One region of the Alteromonas sp. 5NS40-0096 genome, then DNA from elsewhere that is predicted to be linked to it. Evidence: predicted binding sites of a transcription regulator. Region 1 holds the regulator's gene; the other holds the start of a gene.

What was found. The regulator FliA, encoded in region 1, starts transcription of late flagellar genes. The targets are predictions, from matches to a motif close to CTAAAGNTNNNNNNNNNNNNGCCGATA.
Region 2: a site for FliA is predicted at 2,917-2,943, ahead of AC27G9_RS06915 (HAMP domain-containing methyl-accepting chemotaxis protein). Genes of this name have one in related genera too.

Annotation. Positions count from the first base shown of each region.
Region 1 is NZ_BAAJLQ010000003.1:528,020-532,445, forward strand. It holds gene flhF (flagellar biosynthesis GTPase FlhF) at 1-544, shown strand, start outside; gene AC27G9_RS12300 (MinD/ParA family ATP-binding protein) at 541-1,413, shown strand; gene AC27G9_RS12305 (RNA polymerase sigma factor FliA) at 1,410-2,138, shown strand; gene cheY (chemotaxis response regulator CheY) at 2,186-2,569, shown strand; gene AC27G9_RS12315 (protein phosphatase CheZ) at 2,605-3,351, shown strand; gene AC27G9_RS12320 (chemotaxis protein CheA) at 3,364-4,426, shown strand, end outside.
Region 2 is NZ_BAAJLQ010000002.1:226,719-231,144, forward strand. It holds gene AC27G9_RS06910 (bifunctional metallophosphatase/5'-nucleotidase) at 1-430, opposite strand, end outside; gene AC27G9_RS06915 (HAMP domain-containing methyl-accepting chemotaxis protein) at 621-2,645, opposite strand; gene AC27G9_RS06920 (symmetrical bis(5'-nucleosyl)-tetraphosphatase) at 2,967-3,803, opposite strand; gene apaG (Co2+/Mg2+ efflux protein ApaG) at 3,810-4,184, opposite strand; gene rsmA (16S rRNA (adenine(1518)-N(6)/adenine(1519)-N(6))-dimethyltransferase RsmA) at 4,194-4,426, opposite strand, start outside.

The DNA of each region.
Region 1 (4,426 bases):
GATTACTATCGATACTTATCGTATTGCCGCTTTTGAGCAATTGGCTACTTATGGCAAAATCATCGGTTGTGTTACGCGAAAGGCACAGTCAAGTGAAGAGCTTGCTGACCAGTTGTTCCAGTTGCGTCACAAACGCCTTATTTTAGTGGACACTGCGGGCTTTAGTCAGCGCGATAGTCGTTTAATTAAACAGTTGACGAACTTTACTCAGGCTAATACGCAACCCATTAGACAATATTTAGTTGCACAAGCGAGTACGCAATATTCAGCATTGCAGCATATATTTGATGCATACGAGTCGGTAAAACTTGATGGATGCATATTCACTAAAGTCGATGAATGTTATAGTCTGGGCGAAGCATTAAGTGTTGCCATCGAGCGCCAAATTCCGGTGAGTTATGTCACCGACGGACAGCAAGTCCCTGAGGACATTAAAGTTGCTGATGGAAAATCTCTCGTATCTGCTGCCGCAAAGCTTTATAAAAAGTACGGATTGAATCATACTAGAGGCAATCATGTGGTAAATGCAGCACGAGCAGTATGATCGAAGATCAAGCGAGTAGCTTACGAAAGATGAATCAATCACGGTTAATCAAAGTTATAGCAGTCACCGGCGGTAAAGGTGGCGTAGGAAAAACAAACATCACGTTGAACACTGCCATTTCGATGGCAAAGCAAGGTAAACGCGTGATGGTATTGGATGCCGACTTGGGTCTGGCAAACGTCGACGTTATGTTGGGATTACGGGTGGAAAGAAACCTGTCCCATGTCTTGTCGGGCGAATGCACACTGGATGATATTCTTATCACCGGCCCTCATGGCATCAAGATCGCTCCAGCAACGTCTGGCACACAGTCTATGACTGAGCTGTCGCCGACGGAACATGCTGGCTTAATTCGCGCTTTCAGCGAATTGCGCTCTCAAATTGATGTACTCATTGTGGATACCGCGGCGGGCATTTCCGACATGGTATTGAGTTTCTCAAAAGCATCTCAAGATATCCTTGTTGTGGTCTGTGATGAACCCACTTCCCTGACAGATGCGTATGCATTGATTAAACTCTTGAACAGAGAGCACGGCGTATTCAAGTTTAAAATTGTTGCGAATATGGTGAGGGATGTTAGAGAAGGGCAAGAACTCTTTAGCAAACTGTCAAAGGTAACAGGGCGTTTCTTAGACGTGGCACTAGAGCTAGTGGCAACGGTTCCCTTTGATGAAAACATCCGTCGCTCAGTGAGAAAGCAAAAGGCGATAGTTGATGCTTTCCCCAGTTCTCCAGCGTCTATGGCCATCACTCAGCTTGCAGCTAAAGCACTACAATGGCCAATCCCAGCTCAGCCTGGCGGACATCTGGAGTTCTTTATTGAACAGCTTATCTCGAATAAAAACAGTGTGGCGGGTAATCAAGGGTGAATAGCAAAGCAGCTGCTTACCAACAACAAGTCGATAAAGCGCAGCTGGTAGAGCAGCACGCTTCTCTTGTTAAACGTATTGCACATCATTTGATGGCAAGATTACCGGCAAGCGTATTAGTTGATGACCTTATTCAATCCGGCATGATCGGCTTGCTGGAAGCTGCCAAAAATTTTGATGGTAGCAAAGGCGCGAGCTTTGAAACTTTTGCCGGTATTAGGATTCGCGGCGCTATGCTCGATGAAATCCGAAAAGGTGACTGGACGCCTCGCTCTGTGCACAAAAACAGCCGAGCTATTACAGAAGCGATCAATCAGGTTGAGAAAGAAACCGGTCGTGACGCGCGAGACGCCGAGATTGCAGACAAGCTAAATGTGCCGATCGCGAGTTATCACCAAATGCTCGGTGAAGTGAACGCGGGCAAGTTGGTGGGTATTGAGGACTTAGGCGTCTCTGAGGATGTTCTGACTACCGATGATAACCGCGGAAATGACACGCCTTTAGAAGATTTAATGCAGGGCGCTTTTCAAAAAGCGCTCGCACATGCTATTACTACATTACCAGAACGTGAAGCTATTGTGCTTTCCTTGTACTATGATGAAGAGCTGAACCTCAGAGAAATAGGCGAAGTACTCGAAGTCAGTGAATCAAGAGTGAGCCAAATACACAGTCAGGCCATGCTAAAACTCAAATCACGAATGCAGTCATGGCGGACTGGTGAATAGAACCACGAACTAAACGATAACAATTTAACCCCTCAGTGGAGGCCATTTTGGATAAAAATATGAAAATTCTTGTGGTAGACGACTTTTCTACTATGAGACGTATCATAAAAAACCTGTTGAAAGACTTGGGCTTCTCCAATATCCAGGAAGCAGATGACGGTAGCACTGCATTGCCGATGCTCCAACAAGGTGATTTTGACTTTGTTGTAACTGATTGGAATATGCCTGGAATGCAAGGTATTGATTTGCTGCGCAACATTCGAGCTGATGACAAGCTCAAACATTTGCCAGTACTCATGGTAACCGCCGAAGCCAAAAAAGAGCAAATTGTTGCAGCGGCGCAAGCCGGCGTAAATGGTTATGTTGTTAAACCATTCACAGCAGCAACGCTAAAAGAGAAACTTGACAAGATTTTTGAACGTTTAGGTTAATCCAGGCGCTCCTGAAATAATAAGAGGATAACTGGATGTCAACAAACTCTAACGTCCCAATATCGCTCGAAGAAGCAAAGCAGCTCGTCACGTATTTGGAGCAAGGTGATAACGAAGCGGCTAACGCTTTGTTGGAAGCCGCTTCATTGAAAGAGTCGATCGAGCTTTTTGCGGAAGTCGGTAAGCTGACTCGTCAGCTCCATGACTCTTTGAACAATTTCCAATTGGATGAGCGCATTGCAGGTCTTGCGAATCAAGACATTCCTGATGCACAAAGCCGCTTGACCTACGTTATTGAAGAAACGGAAAAAGCTGCCAACACGACAATGGATGCGGTTGAGGCAAGTATGCCTATCGCTGAAAACTTGTCGGAGCGCATTAGCCAAGTGATGCCTGAGTGGAAAAAGCTCATGTCTCGCGAAATAGAACTGGGTGGCTTTAAGTCATTGTGTACCGAATTGGACCAGTTCCTTGAGCAAACGTCTGCCGATTCGACCAAGTTGACCAGTTTGTTAACTGAAGTGTTAATGGCACAAGGCTATCAAGACTTAACGGGCCAGGTTATTCGCCGTGTTATTGAGCTCGTAAAAGAGGTCGAAGACAGCCTAGTTAACATGCTCACAATGTTTGGCGAAAAAGAAGTCTCTAATTTTGCTAATAAAACTGAGAAAAAGAACGATAAAGTAGAAGCAGAAGGTCCAATTATTGACGCAGAGTCGCGTGATGATGTTGTTCAAGGTCAAGATGATGTTGATGACCTTCTGTCTAGCTTAGGTTTTTAGGGGAGCAGGCGCATGTCGTTTGATGTGGATGAGGATATTTTACAGGACTTCTTAGTCGAAGCAGGCGAGATCTTGGAACAGCTCCAAGAGCAACTGGTAGACTTGGAAAACAATCCTGAAGATGCAGATTTGCTAAATGCCATATTCCGCGGTTACCACACTGTGAAAGGTGGCGCCGGATTCTTGTCGTTGACAGAATTAGTGGAGATATGTCACGGTGCGGAAAATGTTTTTGACATAATGCGTAATGGTCAACGCACATTGACCCCAGAGTTGATGGATGTCATTTTGCAGGCCACAGACGTGGTCGTTGAGATGTTTGAGCGCGTAAAAGCGCGCGAACCTCTTGAGAGTGCAGATGCAGCGTTGGTTGAGGTGCTACACAAACTTAGCGAACCTGAATCCCCTGATGAAAACATTTTTGGCAATGCCGACGACACTTCAGCGGCTGCACCTGCCGAAGAACCCGCTTTTGAGTTAGAAGAAGCGCCTGAGCCTGTTACACAGGCAAGCGACGGTGGTTCGATCGAAGAGATAACAGAAGACGAATTTGAAGCGCTACTTGACGAGTTGCACGGCTCTGGCGCGCCTGGGCAAACAGCAGCGAAACAGGATGAAGCACCTGCTCCAAGCGCTGCACCAGCTTCGGATAGTGAAGATATCACCGATGATGAATTCGAAGCGTTATTAGACCAGCTTCATGGCAAGGGACAGTTTGGCTCAGAGTCTAATCCTGAACCTGCGAAAAACGAAGCACCCAAAGCACAAGAAGCGGCTGGTGGTGATGACGAAATTACTGACGATGAATTTGAAGCCTTGCTAGACCAACTTCACGGTTCTGGCAAAGGGCCTAGTGTTGACGCGCCGGCCCCCCCCAAGGCGGAAAAACCAAGAGTTAAAGTAGATGCCGAGGCGACAAAAGCGGTAGAAAAGGCGAAAAAAGAACAAACAGCTAAGCCGGCGGCCAAAGCGAAAGCGCCAGCGAAACCCGCTGCGAAAGCTGCGCCAGCGGCACCAGCGAAGAAAGATGACAAGAAGCCAGCTCCTGCTGCGCCTCAAGCAGAAACCACAGTTA
Region 2 (4,426 bases), on a different contig from region 1:
TGTCATTTGCGCCGTCTACATTCCCTTGAGTGAAGGGGTCAAACGCGTTGCTCAACACCATTGGAAACGCCGCTTCGTAGGCTCGCAACGAAAACTCATCTTCGAAATAACTGAATTCCCGTTTGGTCACCGACATTGCATCAGGTTCGATACTGTTTAGAATATCAATAATATGAGCACCGCGGTCGAATGAGGACAAGTGACTTGGCGCTAAACTGCCACCACCAAATAAAAAGAAGGTCGTGGGATCGGATTGGCGCATGGTATGAACGAGTTTAGCGAGTTGTGCGTAGTCACCGTGCTCCTTACTGCCAATAACTGGCAAATCAGCAGTAAAAATCAACTTCGCCGACTGTTGCTCGGCGTAGGTGTGCATTCCTGCGAATAACGCAATGGACACAAACACGTATTGAAATAAACGTCTCGCCACGTTCATTAGCCTCTCAAACTACAAAGTGTCAAAATGATTGTCGGCAGTGCTGAACAAAAAAGCAAACAGAACTACGCAAAATTATTCTAAAGTTTACTGCTTGCGAATCCAACAGCGCTTATGTTGCTAAATTTGTCAGAAAACAAAAAAGGGGCGACCATGTCGCCCCTTTGCTAAAGCGTAGTCTAGGTTACACTTTGAACTGACGAATTGACTGTTGGAGTTCTTCCGCCAGCCGAGCAACTTCATGACTGGAGTCAGACGTTTGCTGTGCACCAATGGTGGTCTCTTCGGCAATATTCACGATCCCTTCGAGCTTTTCACTGATTTCCTGAGATACCACATTTTGCTCTCTAGCTGATTGCTCGATTTGAGTACTCACATCAAATGCCTTGTGAACTGCATCAGAGATTAGGTCTAGTGCTTTAGTGGCATTTTCAGTTTGCTGCACACATACACCGGTTTGCTCTTTGCCTTGGTTCATTACTGCAACGGCTTTTTCAGCTCCGGCTTGCAAGACTTCAATCATCGAATTGATTTCTTGGGTAGATTCCTGTGTGCGGCTTGCTAACGTACGAACTTCGTCCGCAACCACCGCAAAGCCTCTACCTTGCTCACCAGCACGAGCCGCTTCGATGGCAGCGTTCAATGCCAGTAGGTTTGTCTGGTCAGCTACACCGCGAATTACGTCAAGGATGCCACCAATGCTAGCACTGTCTTGATGCAGTTTATTGATTACATTCGCTGCCTCTTCAACATCTTTAGCAAGCACTTCTATGGTTTCTTTGTTCTCTACCGATATCTTGCGCACTTTTTCCGCTTCCGCATCGGCGTGGCGAATTTGACCAAGGGTATCTTCGGCATTCTGACTCACCAGCTGAGACGTCGAGTGCATTTCGGTTGTTGCCGTCGCCACTTGGGCAATCTGTGATTTCTGTTCTTGGATAGAACTTGTTGTTTGCGCTGTCACTGCTGAGGTCTGTTCAGAAGCCGCCGCTAACTGCTCGGCACGGTCGTTAATACCAGCAATCAATGACTTAAGGTTCGCAATCAACTTGTTACAGTTTCGTGCAAGTTCGCCAAATTCATCACTTGCTGAGTCATCAAGACGGTGAGTAAGGTCACCTGACGAGGCAATGTTCAACAATTCGTTTACGCGGTTAAGCGGTTTGGTAATTGAGTTAACAATCCACCAGCCGATACCTAACGCGATGGCAATGGAAATAACACCAACGACGAAAACCTGAGCTATGCCACCAGACACTTTCGAGTTTACTTGCTCTTCAATGTCCTTCGCTTTACCGTTGGCCAGCGCTAGCAGCTTTTCCAACTCGACAATCGCTTGTTTGATGTTTTCATCTGAACGGGTTAGCGACGTTTGCGATTCGGTGCGGTAGTTCAAGCGCTCAACGTGAAGCTTCAAGATACCATCGCTACCCCTTACCGCATCTAGAGCTGCACTGACCATATCCGAGATTTCATCAAGTGTGCCACTATCATCTTCGCCATCCGCGGCTTCCATCATAGAGTCGAGGTGACCTTGTACTTGATTAACTACAAGTTCCACTTCGTTACCCAAGGTCTGAGCTCGCACTAGCGTTTCGGTTTTAACGTATTCTGAAGACGTTGTAAGCAAGGTCAACAAACTGCTTTCTAGATTACCACCTAGTTCAGCTGCTCTGCGCAGTTTTCGATTGCCTTGTACTTCGTCCATATCAGCAAAGTCCAATACATAGGTCGCGGCGTCGTCGGCGTTGTCTTCTGCATCAGAAATGGTGTCGGCGATAGCATTTCTAATGTCCATTGACGCCTTGTGGCTTTGGTACATGCTATCTACGTTGGTTGTGTATTCATCATACAATGACTTAACGCGAGACAATGTTGCGCTCAAGTCTTTTTCTTCAGACACCGTAGATGCCAGTTTTTTGTATTCTGAATCGAAGGTTGCTTTGCTGGCATTGAAGCCATCTTGCTTGGTAGCAAGGCCTGAAAGCGTGTCTTCAATGTAGGCTTCAAATGTTAACCGGCCCATATTAAGAAACGAGGCTTTGAGTCCGTTACTGCCTGATAATGTGGGAATAGCCAGTTCGTTCACTTCTTCAGTCGCATTGCCTACCTGGCTAAGATTGCTGTATGAAAAAATGCCTAACATTATGAGTAGCACTACCATGGCAGTGAAACCGCCAATGATGCGTCTCGCAACAGTGATATTCATCGGGACTCCTGATGTATCTTCGTTGTTGTTATAGTCAAGCGTCAAAGTTGGAAAACTTCAACATCTTTGTAAGATAGTGTGACAAAAAAAAGACAAAACTTCACGTACTAAAACATAAACTTTAGTGGTGTCTTTTTGATCTAGGCCGAAAAATACGCCCTTTTCTCATTTTATGCCGCCACACTTAGTCTGTGTTCGGCGTCATACTGAGCGACTTTGCTATTGTATTCGCGGGCGTGTCGTTTAGACCATCACACAAAGCATAACTAACTATCGACTTAAATAACAAAAACTTAAATTGTCTTTTGTCATCGAACCTTACTAGCGGCGCTGGTCGTTTAAAACATGAATGCGTTGACCATCTTCAAGCCGGTAAGCCGTCATGGTTTGACCCCAGACGTAGCCAGTATCCAGCCCAATAAACTGCGCCTTGTTAGTTTGACCACATAGTGCGGCCCAATGACCGAATAATACCATTTGGCCTGATTTCATGTGGGAATTATCTGAGTAGAACCAAGGGGTCAGATGAGTTGGTGCATTGTCAATTGAGGTTTTGGTGGCAAATTCAAGGGAAAGGTTGCTTTTATACAAAAAACGCATGCGCGTGCAGGCATTAATGATAAAACGTTGTCGTTCGATACCATTGAGATGTTTGTCCCATTTCGATGGCTCGCTGCCATACATATTGTGTAGCAAGCTTCCCCAATGTTCACCTTGTAGTTCATCAGACACTTCATCGCTCAATTTCACTGCGTCTTTAAAAGACCACTTTGGATAGAGGCCGGCGTGCACCAACAAGGTTTTCTTATTCAACCTTTTGACGAGAGGAAATTGACGTAACCAATCTACGATGTCCGGTAGTCGCTTGCTTGACAACAAGTTCTCTAGATTATCTGCAGCTTTGGCTTTTTTTACCTTTTGCGTAACGGCGAGTAGATGTAAATCATGATTACCCAACACACTGGAAAAGTTATCACCAAGGGACATTAAAAACTTCAAGGTGGCAAGCGAGTCCTCGCCTCTTGCGACTAAGTCGCCGACCGCATACAACTTGTCGTGCTTGGGGTGAAAGTTGGCTTTTTCCAAGAGCGCCATCAATCCGCGATAGCAGCCTTGAATATCACCAACGATAAGCGTTTGTTTTTGGTGTTTTGGCATCGACGACTAATTGATAATGTGAGGGACTGCGAGGCGAAACGCATCGATATCCGCTTTGAAGCGCTCGCCGTTTTCCAATTCCAGCTCGTAGTAGCCCTCCATACTTGCTACTGGCGTATCGACGACAGCACCGCTGGTGTATTGGAAGGTGTCACCCGGTGCGATTTGTGGCTGTTCACCAATCACACCTTCGCCTTGTACTTCAGACGTTTTACCGTTGGCGTCAGTGATCAACCAGTAACGCGTCATCAACGTCACCGGAAATTTGTTTGGATTCGTGATTGTCATTTTGTATGCAAACGCATACTTATCTGAATCACTGGGTAGGTGTTCCGGTAAATGACGTGTCCGAGCTTGAATGATCATGGTGGGTGTCGTCATACCTAAGCCTCACTCCTTGTCTTCTACTGCATTTGCTAACGTAGCAAAATCCTCAAGTGACAGTGTTTCAGCTCTTACCCCAGGGTTAATGCCCAAGTCACTGATTTGCTGTTCATCTAATAGTGACTTTAGACTATTTCTTATCGTTTTACGACGCTGATTGAACGCCGCAGCACATACCGCTTCTAGTTGCTCAACGGACTTAACATCAACGGTGGGTTTGGCGTGGGGCACGAGTTTTA